2 linked regions of the Cupriavidus metallidurans CH34 genome follow. Each later gene encodes a partner of the first gene's protein in a complex. Links are inferred from orthologs where the notes say so. Each region holds a gene or a part of one and is shown on either strand. Other genes may lie near its edges.

Evidence for each region.
Region 2: the proteins of secA (region 1) and secY are in contact, whole or in part, in a crystal structure (PDB 3DIN), measured with the Thermotoga maritima proteins. The link is inferred for Cupriavidus metallidurans CH34 from one-to-one orthologs. Residues at the interface, in WP_004082002.1 of Thermotoga maritima: Glu261, Ala262, Arg263, Lys300, Ala301, Arg302, Thr303, Ile304, Ile305, Leu323, Tyr324, Asp325, Pro326, Val329, Ser330, Tyr333, Ile336, Lys340, Phe345, Val349, Glu363, Phe364, Tyr374, Ser375, Gly376, Gly377, Glu393, Ile395, Thr482, Ser483; in WP_004081795.1 of Thermotoga maritima: Glu108, Gly109, Glu110, Glu111, Ala236, Glu237, Arg238, Arg239, Ile240, Thr241, Ile242, Gln243, Tyr244, Ala245, Arg246, Arg247, Val248, Thr249, Gly250, Arg251, Arg252, Val253, Tyr254, Gly256, Ala257, Ser258, Thr259, Tyr260, Leu261, Pro262.

What each region holds. Positions count from the first base shown.
Region 1 is NC_007973.1:3,376,609-3,383,849, reverse strand. The notes cover bases 2,768-6,110. They hold secA (preprotein translocase subunit SecA), read left to right. Parts: upstream 2,768-3,117; coding sequence 3,118-5,910; downstream 5,911-6,110. Other genes in these bases: argJ (bifunctional glutamate N-acetyltransferase/amino-acid acetyltransferase ArgJ), read left to right, coding at 6,041-6,110; RMET_RS15620 (M23 family metallopeptidase), read left to right, coding at 2,768-2,870. Outside these bases: RMET_RS15635 (peroxiredoxin), read left to right, coding at 1-107; lpxC (UDP-3-O-acyl-N-acetylglucosamine deacetylase), read left to right, coding at 261-1,178; RMET_RS15625 (DciA family protein), read right to left, coding at 1,326-1,829; more of RMET_RS15620, read left to right, coding at 1,938-2,767; more of argJ, read left to right, coding at 6,111-7,241. UniProt on the Escherichia coli protein: Required for protein export, interacts with the SecYEG preprotein conducting channel.
Region 2 is NC_007973.1:3,569,184-3,576,077, reverse strand. Bases 3,247-6,242 are described here. They hold secY (preprotein translocase subunit SecY), read left to right. Parts: upstream 3,247-4,070; coding sequence 4,071-5,414; downstream 5,415-6,242. Other genes in these bases: rpsK (30S ribosomal protein S11), read left to right, coding at 6,215-6,242; rpsM (30S ribosomal protein S13), read left to right, coding at 5,825-6,190; rpmJ (50S ribosomal protein L36), read left to right, coding at 5,689-5,805; infA (translation initiation factor IF-1), read left to right, coding at 5,439-5,657; rplO (50S ribosomal protein L15), read left to right, coding at 3,587-4,021. In the rest of the region: rplN (50S ribosomal protein L14), read left to right, coding at 1-299; rplX (50S ribosomal protein L24), read left to right, coding at 309-617; rplE (50S ribosomal protein L5), read left to right, coding at 643-1,185; rpsN (30S ribosomal protein S14), read left to right, coding at 1,195-1,500; rpsH (30S ribosomal protein S8), read left to right, coding at 1,528-1,923; rplF (50S ribosomal protein L6), read left to right, coding at 1,933-2,466; rplR (50S ribosomal protein L18), read left to right, coding at 2,478-2,834; more of rpsE, read left to right, coding at 2,856-3,246; more of rpsK, read left to right, coding at 6,243-6,616. UniProt on the Escherichia coli protein: The central subunit of the protein translocation channel SecYEG. Consists of two halves formed by TMs 1-5 and 6-10.

The sequences.
Region 1 (7,241 bases):
ATGCGATGGTCGTCGATGACGGTGTGGTGACCCACCTGTTCATCGAGGAGCCGGGCGAGTTCAAGGTCAGCAGTGCCGAATGGGTGCTGCAGGCGTTGCGCGCTTGACACGGTAGTTCGGGCGTGAATGCTTTATACGTATCATTTCGGACGTTGTCTAACACCCCGAAACAAAGTGGTGCAGCGCAATAGACCGAGTAATGGTAGTATCGCGTTATCAAGTTTTACGCCCAATAGCTTTTAATAATAGTTGAGGCCGTCATGCTCAAACAGCGCACTATCAAATCCCTGGTGAAGACGGTTGGTATCGGTTTGCACTCGGGCCGCAAAGTGACGCTGACCCTGCGCCCGGCTCCGGCCGATACCGGCATCGTCTTTACCCGCGTCGACCTGCCCGAGGCCGTGGAAATCCACGCGGCGGCTTCTGCCATTGGTGATACCCGCCTGGCATCGGTGCTCCAGAAGGACGGCGCGCGCGTTTCGACCGTTGAACACCTGATGTCGGCCTGCGCCGGCCTGGGTGTCGACAATCTTTATGTCGACGTCGACGCCGAGGAAATTCCGATCATGGACGGCAGCGCGGCATCGTTCGTGTTCCTGCTGCAATCGGCGGGCATGGAAGAGCAGCCTGCGGCCAAGCGTTTCATCCGCGTGAAGAAAGCCGTGGAAGTCCGCGATGGTGACAAGCTGGCTCGCCTGGAGCCGTTCTTCGGCTTCAAGCTTGCCTTCACGATCGACTTCCGTCATCCCGCTGTCGACAAGACGGGTCAGACGTTCACGATCGACTTTGCCGACACCAGCTACGTCCGTGAAATCGCCCGTGCCCGCACTTTCGGTTTTGCCCATGAAGTTGAGGCACTGCGCGAGATGGGCCTGGCCCGTGGTGGCAGCCTCGACAACGCGATCGTGCTCGACGAGCACCGCATGTTGAACAACGAGGAACTGCGCTATGGCGACGAGTTCGTCCGCCACAAGATCCTCGACGCGATCGGCGACCTGTACGTGATCGGCCATCCGCTGATTGCTTCATATGTTGCGCACAAATCTGGCCATGGCATGAACAATCAGTTGCTGCGCGCGCTGCTGGCGGACCAGGAAGCCTACGAATTTGTGACCTTCGACAAGGTCGAGGAAGCGCCCGTCGCGTTCCTGCCACAGGCTCAGCCGGCATTCGCCTGACGACTGACTGGCATCAAGCTTCGATCGGAAACCCCGCGCCTCGTAAGGGCACGGGGTTTTTTGTTGTCTGCGGGATGGTGCCGGGCCGCGCATCTGGCCGCTCCCAACTACTAATAAGGGGGCTGAGCGGGCGTAGCGAGGATCGAATCAGCGATGCCGGGCCAGCAAGGCCTCCACCGCATCCTTCAGCGGTGACGCCTCCAGGTTGTGCGCCAGCACGTCCATGCTATGCAATCCGGCCGGCGACAGATTGGCCGTTCGCGGCTTGCGTTCGACCGGACTAGTGTCCCAATCGCCACGCCCGACCTCCGGTTGTACCCGTACACGGATTGCGGTAACCTGCGATCCCCGTTGCTGCAGCCGGGAAAGCAGGGTCGGCACCACTTGCCGGACCCGCGCGGCCGCCGCGCCATGCGCGGCAAGCAACAACAGTGTGCGCTCCATTTGCGGTCCCCGGTCGTCAGTCTTGACGCCGGCCACGGCGATGCCGGCCCGCATGCCTTGCGGCAGGAGTGACAGGACTTCCGCTTCCAGAGACGCCAGTTGCCGCGCGGTCTGCATCAGCGCCGAAACCGGCCCGGCCTTGGCCAGCCAGTCATTGAGTGGCTTGGCCGCAGGGGTCTGGTGAGCGTGGTGGGTGAACATGCGCATGCGCGCATTCTAGCGCGCAATCCTTGCCCGTCCGAGAGCCGGGATGCCTTTGCCCGCGTGCGCACGGGGCCGCAAGAGCGGCCCCGTCTTTTGGGGTGGGGTTAGGTCATGCAAATCATCGTGCTACATCCGCGCGAGCAGCGGATGCTTCGTTTCCATCTCACGCGCCTGCGCGTCGCGCTGCTCATGCTGGCGCTCTGCTCGCTCGTTGCCGCCGCCGCCTCAGGCGTTATCTGGCTCCTCGCGCGCTCCCAAGCGTCGCCCGAGGTCTCGCGACAAGCGCGCGAGAATGCCTTTCTACGGCAGAACCTGGCGGTGCTTGCCGCAAGCGTGGGCGATCTGCAGGCGCAGATGGTCCGTCTCGATGCCCTTGGTGAGCGGGTTTCGGGTCTGGCCGGCATTGCCCCCCAGGATTTCGACTTTCGCCATCGCCCAGCCCGTGGGGGCCCGGCCGCGCCGGCGCAGTCGCCCGAACTGACCCTGCCCGAGCTGCGCGCCGAGCTGGCCCGCCTGGGCGAGCAGGCCGAGCACCGCGTCGACTACTTCGATGTGATCGAGACCGCGTTGATGGACCGTCAGATGAGAGAACGACGCATCCCCCGGGTGCTTCCCGTGGCAACCGGGTACGACGGATCCAGCTTCGGTACGCGGATCGATCCTTTCACCGGTCGCCGCTCCCAGCATGAAGGCGTGGACTTCGTGGCACCCACCGGCACGCCGATCCTGGCGGCCGCAGGTGGCGTGGTGGTGGCAGCGGAATGGCACAACGAGTACGGCAACATGATTGATATCGATCACGATAACGGACTCAAGACCCGGTATGCTCACGCGTCGAAGTCGCTGGTTCGGGCTGGCGATATCGTCCGCCCTGGCCAGATGATTGCCCGGGTCGGCAGCACGGGGCGCTCGACCGGCGCACACCTGCACTTCGAGGTCCATGTGAACGGTTTGCCACGTAATCCGAATGGCTTTTTGAACGCGGCCGTACCGGCGCCCTTGGCCGAGGCGCTCTCCCCAACCAACCGGACCGCCATCCGCTGATCGTCGAACCCTGGGCACGCAGCGGAACATTGAAGTCGGTGAGGTTGTCCCAACCTCACCAGCAGCCTGTCCCGGACGGGCGGCCCCGGTTATCGCCCGGGCCTGTTGCGCCCATGCAGATTCTGGCCTGGCAGCGGTCCGGTCAGGACATCGGCACATGATAAACTCGGCGTTTTGCGCCAATCCACCCATTCCTCGCGCGTGGCTGCCCGGTTCGCCGCTGGTCGCTCGCAGGTGAAAGCACTCGATGATCACGGGCCTTCTCAAGAAAGTCTTCGGCAGCCGCAACGAACGGCTGATTAAACAATATCGCCGCACGGTCGAGCAGATCAATGCGCTCGAGCCGAAGTTCGAGAAGCTCTCGGACGACGAGTTGCGTGGCATGACCGAGACATTCCGCCAGCGCCATGCCGGCGGCGAGTCGCTCGAGGCACTGCTGCCTGAGGCTTTCGCCGTCTGCCGCGAAGCCAGCAAGCGGATCATGAAGATGCGTCACTTCGACGTGCAGATGATCGGCGGCATGGTGCTGAACGACAACAAGATTGCCGAAATGCGCACCGGTGAAGGCAAGACGCTGACCGCCACGCTGGCCGTGTATCTCAATGCGCTGACCGGCAAGGGCGTGCACGTGGTGACGGTCAACGACTACCTGGCGCAGCGTGACGCCGAGTGGATGGGGCGGCTGTACAACTTCCTGGGCCTGTCGGTGGGCGTGAACCTGTCGCAGATGCCACACGATCAGAAGCAGATCGCGTACAACGCGGACATCACGTACGGCACCAACAACGAGTTTGGCTTCGACTATCTGCGCGACAACATGGTCTATGACCCGTCGCAGCGCGTGCAGCGTCCGTTGCATTACGCGATCGTCGACGAAGTGGACTCGATCCTGATCGACGAGGCGCGCACGCCGCTGATCATCTCGGGCCAGGCCGAGAACCAGACCGATCTCTACCAGCGCATGAACGGCATTCCGAAGCTGCTCGAGCGCCAGATCGGCGAGGAGAAGGCCGACGGTACCGGCGTCGAGAAGCCTGGCGACTACTACGTGGACGAGAAGGGCCATCAGGTCTATCTGACCGAGGCCGGCCACGAGAAGGCCGAGCAGATCCTGTCCCAGCTCGGGCTGATCAGCGAGGGCGAATCGCTCTACGCGCCCCAGAACATTACGCTGATGCACCACCTGTACGCCGCCCTGCGCGCGCACAGCCTGTTCCATCGCGACCAGCACTATGTGGTGCAGAACGACGAGGTCATCATCGTCGACGAATTCACGGGCCGCCTGATGACGGGCCGCCGCTGGTCCGATGGCCTGCACCAGGCCGTGGAAGCCAAGGAAGGCGTGACCGTCCAGCAGGAAAACCAGACGCTGGCCACCATCACGTTCCAGAACTACTTCCGCATGTACGAGAAGCTGGCCGGCATGACCGGCACGGCCGACACGGAAGCCTACGAGTTCCAGGAGATCTACGGCCTCGAAGTCGTGGTGATCCCGACCAACCGTCAGGCCCAGCGCAAGGACCTGCAGGACCAGATCTACAAGACGTCGAAGGAACGCTACGACGCCGTGGTGCGCGATATCCGCGACTGCTACGACCGAGGCCAGCCGGTGCTGGTGGGCACGACGTCGATCGAAACGTCCGAGTATCTGTCGGACCTGCTGAACAAGGAAAAGCTGCCGCACCAGGTGCTGAACGCCAAGCAGCACGCGCGCGAAGCCGAGATCGTGGCGCAGGCCGGCCGACCCAAGATGGTCACGATCGCCACCAACATGGCCGGTCGCGGTACCGACATCGTGCTGGGCGGCAACGTCGAGAAGCAGGCCGGTTTTATCGAAGCCGATGCCAACCTGTCCGATGCCGAGAAGGCCGAGCGCATCGCCAAGCTCAAGGATGAGTGGCAATCGCTGCACGACCAGGTCAAGGCGGCTGGCGGCCTGCATATCGTCGGCACCGAGCGACACGAGTCGCGCCGGATCGACAACCAGCTTCGCGGCCGCGCCGGCCGTCAGGGCGACCCGGGCTCGTCGCGCTTCTATCTGTCGCTTGACGACCAGCTCCTGCGTATCTTCGCCGGCGACCGCGTGCGCGCGATCATGGAACGTCTGAAGATGCCTGAAGGCGAGCCGATCGAAGCCGGTATCGTCACGCGCTCGATCGAATCCGCGCAGCGCAAGGTCGAGGGCCGCAACTTCGACATCCGCAAGCAACTGCTGCAGTACGACGACGTTGCGAACGACCAGCGCAAGGAAATCTACAAGCTCCGTAACGACGTACTCGAATCGCAGGACGTCGGCGACATGGTGGCGAACCTGCGCGAGAGCGTGCTGGTGGAGGTGTTCCGCGAATACGTGCCCGCCGAGAGCATGGAAGAGCAGTGGGACATTGCTGGCCTGGAACAGCGCCTGCGTGACGACTGGGGTCTGGAGCTGCCGCTGGCGAAGACCATCGAAGGCGCGCAGAGCATCGAGGATGAAGAGCTGCTGGACATGATCCTGAAGGCAGCGCGCGAGCACTACGACGCCAAGGTGGCGCAAGTGGGCCGCGAGTCGTTCGCCGGCTTCGAGCGCTCGGTCATGCTGCAAAGTATCGACACGCACTGGCGCGAGCACCTGGCCGCGCTGGATCACCTGCGTCAGGGCATCCACCTGCGCGGCTATGCGCAAAAGGATCCGAAGCAGGAGTACAAGCGCGAATCGTTCGAACTGTTCGCGCGCCTGCTGGACGTGATCAAGAGCGAAGTCACGCGCGTGGTATTCAACGTGCATATCCAGTCGCCCGAGGAACTCGAACAGGCTTCGGAGCAGATCGAGGAAGGCTTGGCGCACCTCGAGAACGTGCAATACAAGCATGACGAGTTCGCCGAGGGTGCCGAGCCTGTGGAGCAGGCAGAGCCGGCACGCAGCAACACGGCCGCCGCGGCGCTGGCCGCGATGGGCGGCGAAGCGGCGCTGGCCGGCATGCCCAAGGTTGGCCGCAACGACCCGTGCCCGTGCGGTTCGGGCAAGAAGTTCAAGCAGTGCCACGGCAAGCTGAGCTAAAGCCAGTCCGTCGCGGTCGGTGATCGGCGCGCGCGGCGCGCATCACCAAACCATCCAGCACATGCCCGCTTGAACCCTGCGTCAAGCGGGCATGTTCGTCAGGTGCATCAGAGAATTTGAGGAAATCACCATGCCAGTGAACCTGCCCCTGCCCCAGGCAGAAAACTTGAAATCCGTCGCCGGCGTCGAGCTCGGCTGGGCCGAAGCCGGTATCCGCAAGGCCAATCGCAAGGACGTGCTCGTGGTCCGCGTGGCCGAAGGCAGCACGGTGGCAGGCGTGTTCACGCAAAACCGGTTCTGCGCGGCGCCCGTGCAGGTTTGCCGTGAGCATCTCGCCGCGGGCGCTGGCATTCGTGCCATCGTGGTGAACACTGGCAATGCCAACGCCGGCACCGGGGAACCGGGTCTGGCCGCCGCGCGCGCCACGTGCGATGCGCTGGCCAAGGCGCTGGCCATCCAGTCGAAACAGGTGCTGCCGTTCTCAACCGGCGTGATTCTGGAACAGCTTCCGGTCGACCGCCTGACCGCGGCACTGCCGACCGCTATCGCCAACGCACGTGCCGATAACTGGCTGGCTGCCGCGGAATCGATCATGACCACCGACACGCAGCCGAAGGCAGCCTCGCGCACGGTGCAGATCGACGGCAAGACCGTGACGCTCTCCGGCATCAGCAAGGGCGCCGGCATGATCCGCCCGAACATGGCGACGATGCTCGGCTTTATCGCCACCGATGCCGCCGTGGCGCAGCCGGTGCTGCAGAAGCTGGTGTCGCACGCCGCCGATCACTCGTTCAACAGCATCACGATCGACGGCGATACGTCGACCAACGACTCGTTCGTGCTGATCGCCTCAGGCAAGGCCGGCGTGACGATCGATCGTGCCGAGGGTGCCGCGTTCGAGGCGCTGCGTGATGCCGTGACGGCGCTGGCTCAGGAACTCGCGCAGGCGATCGTGCGCGATGGCGAAGGCGCCACCAAGCTGATGACGATCCGTGTGGAAGGGGGCAAGAATGTGGCCGAGTGCCGCCAGATCGCCTACGCCGTGGCCCATTCGCCGCTGGTGAAAACGGCGTTCTATGCCTCGGACCCCAACCTCGGCCGTATCCTCGCCGCTATCGGCTACGCCGGCGTCAACGACCTCGACGTCGATCGCGTGAACCTGTGGCTCGATGACGTGTGGGTCGCGCGTGACGGCGGCCGCAACCCCGAGTATCGCGAGGAAGACGGCCAGCGCGTGATGAAGCAGGCGGAGATCACGGTGCGCATCGCGCTGGGCCGCGGCGACGCCGAAGCGACCGTGTGGACCTGCGACCTGTCGCATGACTACGTGT
Region 2 (6,894 bases), 190 kb from region 1 along the record:
TACTGGGTGGGTCCAAGCGCCGCTACGCGAGCGTGGGCGACATCATCAAGGTGACCGTGAAGGACGCAGCGCCGCGCGGTCGCGTGAAGAAGGGCGACATCTACAACGCAGTCGTTGTGCGTACCGCCAAGGGCGTGCGCCGCGCTGATGGTTCGCTCGTCAAGTTCGACGGCAATGCTGCTGTCCTGCTGAACAACAAGCTCGAGCCGATCGGCACCCGTATTTTCGGGCCGGTGACTCGTGAACTCCGTACCGAGCGCTTCATGAAGATCGTGTCGCTCGCTCCGGAAGTGCTGTAAGGAGCCGCCATGAACAAGATTCGCAAAGGCGACGAAGTCATCGTGCTGACCGGCAAGGACAAGGGCAAGCGCGGCACGGTGCAAGCAGTGCAGGGTGACAAGGTCGTGGTTGAAGGTGTGAACGTTGCCAAGAAGCACGCTCGCCCGAACCCGATGCTGGGCACCACCGGTGGTGTGGTCGACAAGCTCATGCCGCTGCATATTTCCAACGTTGCGCTCGTAGATGCCAATGGCAAGCCGTCGCGCGTCGGTATCAAGGTCGAAGACGGCAAGCGCGTGCGCGTGCTGAAGACGACCGGTGCCGTCCTGGCCGCTTGATTCTGGGCACAGATAGGAGTTGAGCATGACAGCACGTCTGCAAGAGTTTTACAAAGAACAGGTTGTGCCGGCGCTGATGAAGCAGTTCGGCTACAAGTCGGTCATGGAAGTGCCGCGTTTCACCAAGATCACCCTGAACATGGGCCTTGGCGAAGCCATCAATGACAAGAAGGTCATTGAGCTGGCCGTTGGCGACCTGACCAAGATCGCCGGTCAGAAGCCTGTGGTGACGAAGGCCAAGAAGGCCATCGCCGGCTTCAAGATCCGTCAGGGCTACCCCATCGGTGCGATGGTGACCCTGCGCGGTGAGCGTATGTTCGAATTCCTGGATCGTTTCGTGACCGTGGCCCTGCCGCGCGTACGTGACTTCCGTGGTGTGTCGGGCAAATCGTTCGACGGTCGTGGTAACTACAACATCGGTGTGAAAGAGCAGATCATTTTCCCCGAAATTGAGTACGACAAGATCGACGCACTGCGTGGTCTGAACATCAGCATCACGACGACGGCTAAGAACGACGAGGAAGCCAAGGCTCTCCTGAATGCGTTCAAGTTCCCGTTCCGTAATTAAGGGGTAACCGTGGCTAAACTGGCTCTGATTGAACGTGAGAAGAAGCGCGCAAAGCTCGTGGCGAAGTACGCCGACAAGCGCGCAAACCTCAAGGCCATTATTGACGACCAAGAAAAGTCGGAAGAAGAGCGTTATCTGGCGCGCCTCGAGCTGCAAAAGCTCCCGCGCAACGCGAACCCGACTCGCCAGCGTAACCGCTGCGCGATCACCGGTCGTCCCCGCGGTACCTTCCGCAAGTTTGGCCTGGCGCGTAACAAGATTCGTGAAATCGCCTTCAAGGGCGAAATTCCGGGTCTGACGAAAGCCAGCTGGTAATTACGCACAGGCTACAGGAGAAACAGTATGAGCATGAGCGATCCTATCGCCGATATGCTGACGCGCATTCGCAACGCCCAGGGCGTGCAGAAGGCGTCGGTGGTCATGCCCTCGTCCAAACTGAAGGCTGCGATCGCCAAAGTCCTGAAGGACGAAGGCTACGTCGAAGACTTCTCGGTGCAGGAAGAAGGCGGCAAGGCGCAACTGACCATTGGTCTGAAGTATTACGCCGGCCGTCCGGTGATCGAGCGCATTGAACGCGTTTCGAAGCCCGGTCTGCGCGTGTACAAGGGCCGCAGCGACATTCCCCACGTGATGAACGGCCTGGGCGTTGCGATCATCTCGACCCCGCAGGGTCTGATGACCGACCGCAAGGCACGTGCCACTGGCGTGGGCGGCGAAGTTCTCTGCTACGTCGCGTAAGGAGCAAACATGTCCCGTGTAGGTAAGGCTCCCATCGCGCTGCCGAAAGGCGCGGAAGTTAATGTGGCGGCTGGCGTGCTCTCCGTAAAGGGCCCGCTCGGTACGCTGTCCCAGCCGATTCATAGCCTGGTGAAGGTCAACGTTGCCGAAGGCACGCTGACGTTCGAACCGGCCGACGAATCGCGCGAAGCTAACGCCCTGCAAGGCACCATGCGCGCGCTGGCCGCGAACATGGTCAAGGGCGTGACCACCGGTTTCGAGCGCAAGCTGCAGCTGGTTGGCGTGGGTTACCGCGCTCAACTGCAGGGCGCCGCTCTGAAGCTCCAGCTTGGTTTCTCGCACGACGTGATCCATGAGATGCCGGAAGGCGTGAAGGCCGAAACGCCGACGCAGACCGAGATCATCATCAAGGGTGCGGACAAGCAGAAAGTCGGTCAGGTTGCCGCGGAAGTTCGCGCGTACCGTCCGCCTGAGCCCTACAAGGGCAAGGGTGTTCGCTACGCTGACGAGCGCGTCATCCTGAAGGAAACCAAGAAGAAGTAAGGGGTGCAATGATGAACAAGAAAGACGCTCGTTTGCGCCGTGCACGTCAGACCCGCGCCAAGATCGCGGAACTGAAGGTGAATCGTCTGACCGTGTTCCGTACGAATTCGCATATTTACGCTCAGGTGTACTCGCCGTGCGGCACGCAAGTGCTGGCTTCGGCTTCGACCGCCGAGGCAGAAGTGCGCAAGGAACTGAATGGCAACGGCGCTACCGTCGCTGCCGCCACCGTGGTGGGCAAGCGTGTTGCCGAGAAGGCAAAGGCTGCCGGCGTGGAAACCGTCGCGTTCGATCGTGCTGGCTTCCGCTTCCACGGCCGCGTGAAGGCCCTGGCTGACGCTGCCCGCGAAGCCGGCCTCAAGTTCTAAGCGCTCACAGAGAGATACGTCATGGCAAAGATGCAAGCAAAAGTCCAACAGGACGAACGCGACGACGGCCTCCGCGAGAAGATGATCTCGGTCAACCGTGTCACCAAAGTGGTGAAGGGTGGCCGTATCCTCGGTTTCGCTGCGCTGACCGTGGTGGGTGACGGCGATGGCCGCATCGGCATGGGCAAGGGCAAGGCCAAGGAAGTTCCGGTGGCCGTGCAGAAGGCAATGGACGAAGCCCGTCGCAAGATGGTCAAGGTCGCACTGAAGAACGGCACTCTGCAGCACGAAGTTGTTGGTCGTCACGGCGCCGCCAAGGTTCTGATGATGCCCGCCAAGGAAGGTACTGGCGTGATCGCCGGCGGCCCGATGCGCGCGATCTTCGAAGTGATGGGTGTGACGAACGTTGTGACCAAGTCGCACGGTTCGACGAACCCTTACAACATGGTTCGTGCCACCCTCGATGGTCTGACCAAGATGAGCACGCCGGCAGAAATCGCCGCCAAGCGTGGCAAGTCGGTTGAAGACATCCTCGGCTAAGGTGAACGAAATGTCGCAGAAAACCGTAAAAGTGCAACTCGTGCGCAGCCTGATCGGCACGCGCGAGGATCATCGCGCCACCGTTCGTGGCCTGGGCCTGCGCCGTCTGAACTCCGTTTCGGAGCTGCAGGACACGCCCGCCGTGCGCGGCATGATCAACAAGGTCTCGTACCTGGTCAAGGTTCTGGCCTGATCGGGACTTGGAGAGCAACATGCAACTGAACAACCTGAAACCGGCTGACGGTTCGAAGCACGCTAAGCGTCGCGTCGGCCGCGGTATCGGCTCCGGCCTGGGCAAGACGGCTGGTCGCGGTCACAAGGGTCAGAAGTCGCGTTCGGGCGGCTTCCACAAGGTGGGCTTCGAAGGCGGTCAAATGCCGCTGTATCGCCGCCTGCCGAAGCGTGGTTTCACCTCGCTGACCAAGGCCTTCACCGCCGAAGTGACCCTGCGCGACATCGAACGCCTGGAAGCTGCTGAAGTGGACCTGCTGGTCCTGAAGCAAGCTGGCCTGGTGGGCGAGCTGGTCAAGAGCGCAAAGGTCATCAAGGCCGGTGAACTGTCCCGCAAGGTGACGATCAAGGGTCTGGGCGCCACCGCTGGTGCCAAGGCTGCGATCGAAGCCGCTGGCGGCCAGATCGAAGCGTAATTACGCAGTAGCATTCGCAGCATAGGCGAAGTCACAGTCGGAGCATCGTTTGGCCACGGCGAAACCCAATGCAAGCGCGCAGGCCAGGAACACGGCGAAGTACGGCGACCTCAAGCGCCGGTTGATGTTCCTGGTGCTGGCTTTGATCGTCTACCGCATCGGTGCGCATATTCCGGTGCCGGGGATTGATCCGGACCAGCTTGCGAAGCTTTTCCAGTCTCAGTCAGGTGGCATCCTCGGGATGTTTAACCTGTTCTCGGGCGGTGCGCTGTCGCGCTTTACCGTCTTCGCGCTCGGCATCATGCCGTACATCTCGGCGTCGATCATCATGCAGTTGTTGACGATCGTGCTGCCGCAGTTGGAGTCGTTGAAGAAGGAAGGGCAGGCAGGGCAACGCAAGATTACGCAGTACACGCGTTACGGCACTGTGGTTCTGGCCACGTTCCAGGCGCTGTCGATTGCGGTTGCGCTGGAATCGCAGCCTGGTCTCGTGTTGGAACCGGGTCTGATGTTCCGGGCCACGGCGGTGATCACGCTGGTGACTGGCACGATGTTCCTGATGTGGCTGGGTGAACAGATCACCGAGCGTGGTCTGGGCAACGGTATCTCGATCATCATCTTTGGCGGTATCGCGGCGGGCTTGCCCAATGCGATTGGCGGACTGTTCGAACTGGTCCGTACGGGTTCCATGAGCATCATCGCGGCGATCTTTATCGTGGCGATCATTGCGGGTGTGACCTTCGCCGTGGTGTTTATCGAGCGTGGCCAGCGCAAGATTCTGGTGAACTATGCCAAGCGTCAGGTCGGCAACAAGGTGTACGGCGGTCAGTCGTCGCATCTGCCGCTGAAGCTGAACATGGCAGGGGTGATTCCGCCGATCTTTGCATCGTCGATCATCCTGTTCCCGGCAACGATTGCGGGCTGGTTTACGTCGGACTCGACGAGTGCGGTGGGTCGGTTCATCAAGGACCTGGCTGCCACGCTGTCGCCGGGTCAGCCGGTGTACATCCTGCTGTATGCAACTGCGATTGTTTTCTTCTGCTTCTTCTATACGGCTCTGGTGTACAACAGCCGGGAAGTGGCGGATAACCTGAAAAAGAGTGGTGCCTTCATTCCGGGCATCCGTCCGGGCGAGCAAACGACGCGCTATATCGACAAGATCTTGGTGCGCCTGACGCTGGCTGGTGCGATTTACATCACACTAGTCTGCCTGTTGCCGGAATTCCTGGTGCTGCGCTGGAACGTTCCGTTCTATTTCGGCGGAACCTCGCTGCTGATCATCGTGGTCGTCACGATGGACTTCATGGCACAGGTACAGTCCTACGTCATGTCGCAGCAGTATGAGTCGCTGCTGAAGAAGGCGAATTTCAAGGGTAACCTGACCTTGCGTTAAAAACAGGTTGGGACAGGCTCAGGTATGGCAAAAGACGACGTCATCCAGATGCAAGGGGAGGTCCTGGAAAATCTCCCCAACGCGACGTTCCGCGTCAAGCTTGAAAACGGCCACATAGTACTGGGCCATATCTCCGGCAAGATGCGAATGAACTACATCCGGATTCTTCCGGGTGACAAGGTGACTGTCGAGCTGACCCCATATGATCTGTCACGCGCACGCATCGTCTTCCGGACGAAGTGAAGCGAACAGGAATTGAAGGAAGAGGAAAATCATGAAAGTGCTGGCTTCTGTTAAGCGCATTTGCCGCAACTGCAAAATCATCAAGCGCAACGGTGTCGTGCGCGTGATCTGCTCGTCGGATCCCCGCCACAAGCAACGCCAAGGCTAATCGGAAAGAGGATTGACGAATGGCACGTATCGCAGGGGTTAACATCCCGAACCACAAGCATACCGAAATCGGCCTGACGGCCATTTACGGTATCGGCCGCTCGCGCGCCCGCAAGATTTGCGAGGCCACCGGTGTACCGTTTGACAAGAAGGTCAAGGACCTGACCGACGCCGACCTGGAAAAGCTTCGTGATGAAGTGGGCAAGGTCACGGTCGAGGGTGACCTGCGTCGTGAAACCACGATGAACATCAAGCGTCTGATGGACCTTGGTTGCTATCGTGGCATGCGTCACCGCAAGGGTCTGCCGATGCGCGGTCAGCGTACCCGCACCAACGCTCGTACCCGTAAGGGTCCGCGTAAGGCCGGCGTGGCACTGAAGAAGTAAAGCCGAAGGCATAGGAAGAATCGAATGGCAAAAGGTCCGAATAACGCCGCCCAGCGCGCGCGTAAGAAGGTCAAGAAGAACGTTGCCGACGGCATTGCGCACGTCCACGCTTCGTTCAACAACACCATCATCACCATCACCGACCGCCAGGGCAACGCCCTGTCGTGGGCGACCGCAGGTGGCCAGGGCTTCAAGGGTTCGCGTAAGTCGACCCCGTTCGCTGCCCAGGTTGCCGCCGAGAACGCCGGCCGTGTTGCGCAAGACCAGGGTATCAAGAATCTGGAAGTGCGCATCAAGGGCCCCGGTCCCGGCCGTGAGTCGGCTGTCCGTGCGCTGAACGCGCTGGGCATCAAGATCGCGGTGATCGAAGATGTGACGCCGGTGCCGCACAACGGCTGCCGCCCGCCGAAGCGCCGCCGTATCTAAGCGCTTGGTTTGCCGGAGAATCGCAAGGGGGTTCTTATCCCTTGCCTCCGGACTGTGGTAGTATCGCGCGTTCACCTGCTGCAATCTGATTGCAGCAGGTTTTCGTTTTGCGTCTGGACGAAGGGGGCGTTGCCTCTGCAGCCCGACGTGTTGTCATGCTTTTGCGTTGCGTCCGTGCGGGGCAGGCTGCCTGCCGTTGGCGGATGAAGAACCATAAGCCCACCGTCCGTTACAACCGGTGACGGACTCATGGCGCGTCATGATGGCGCCGTGATCGA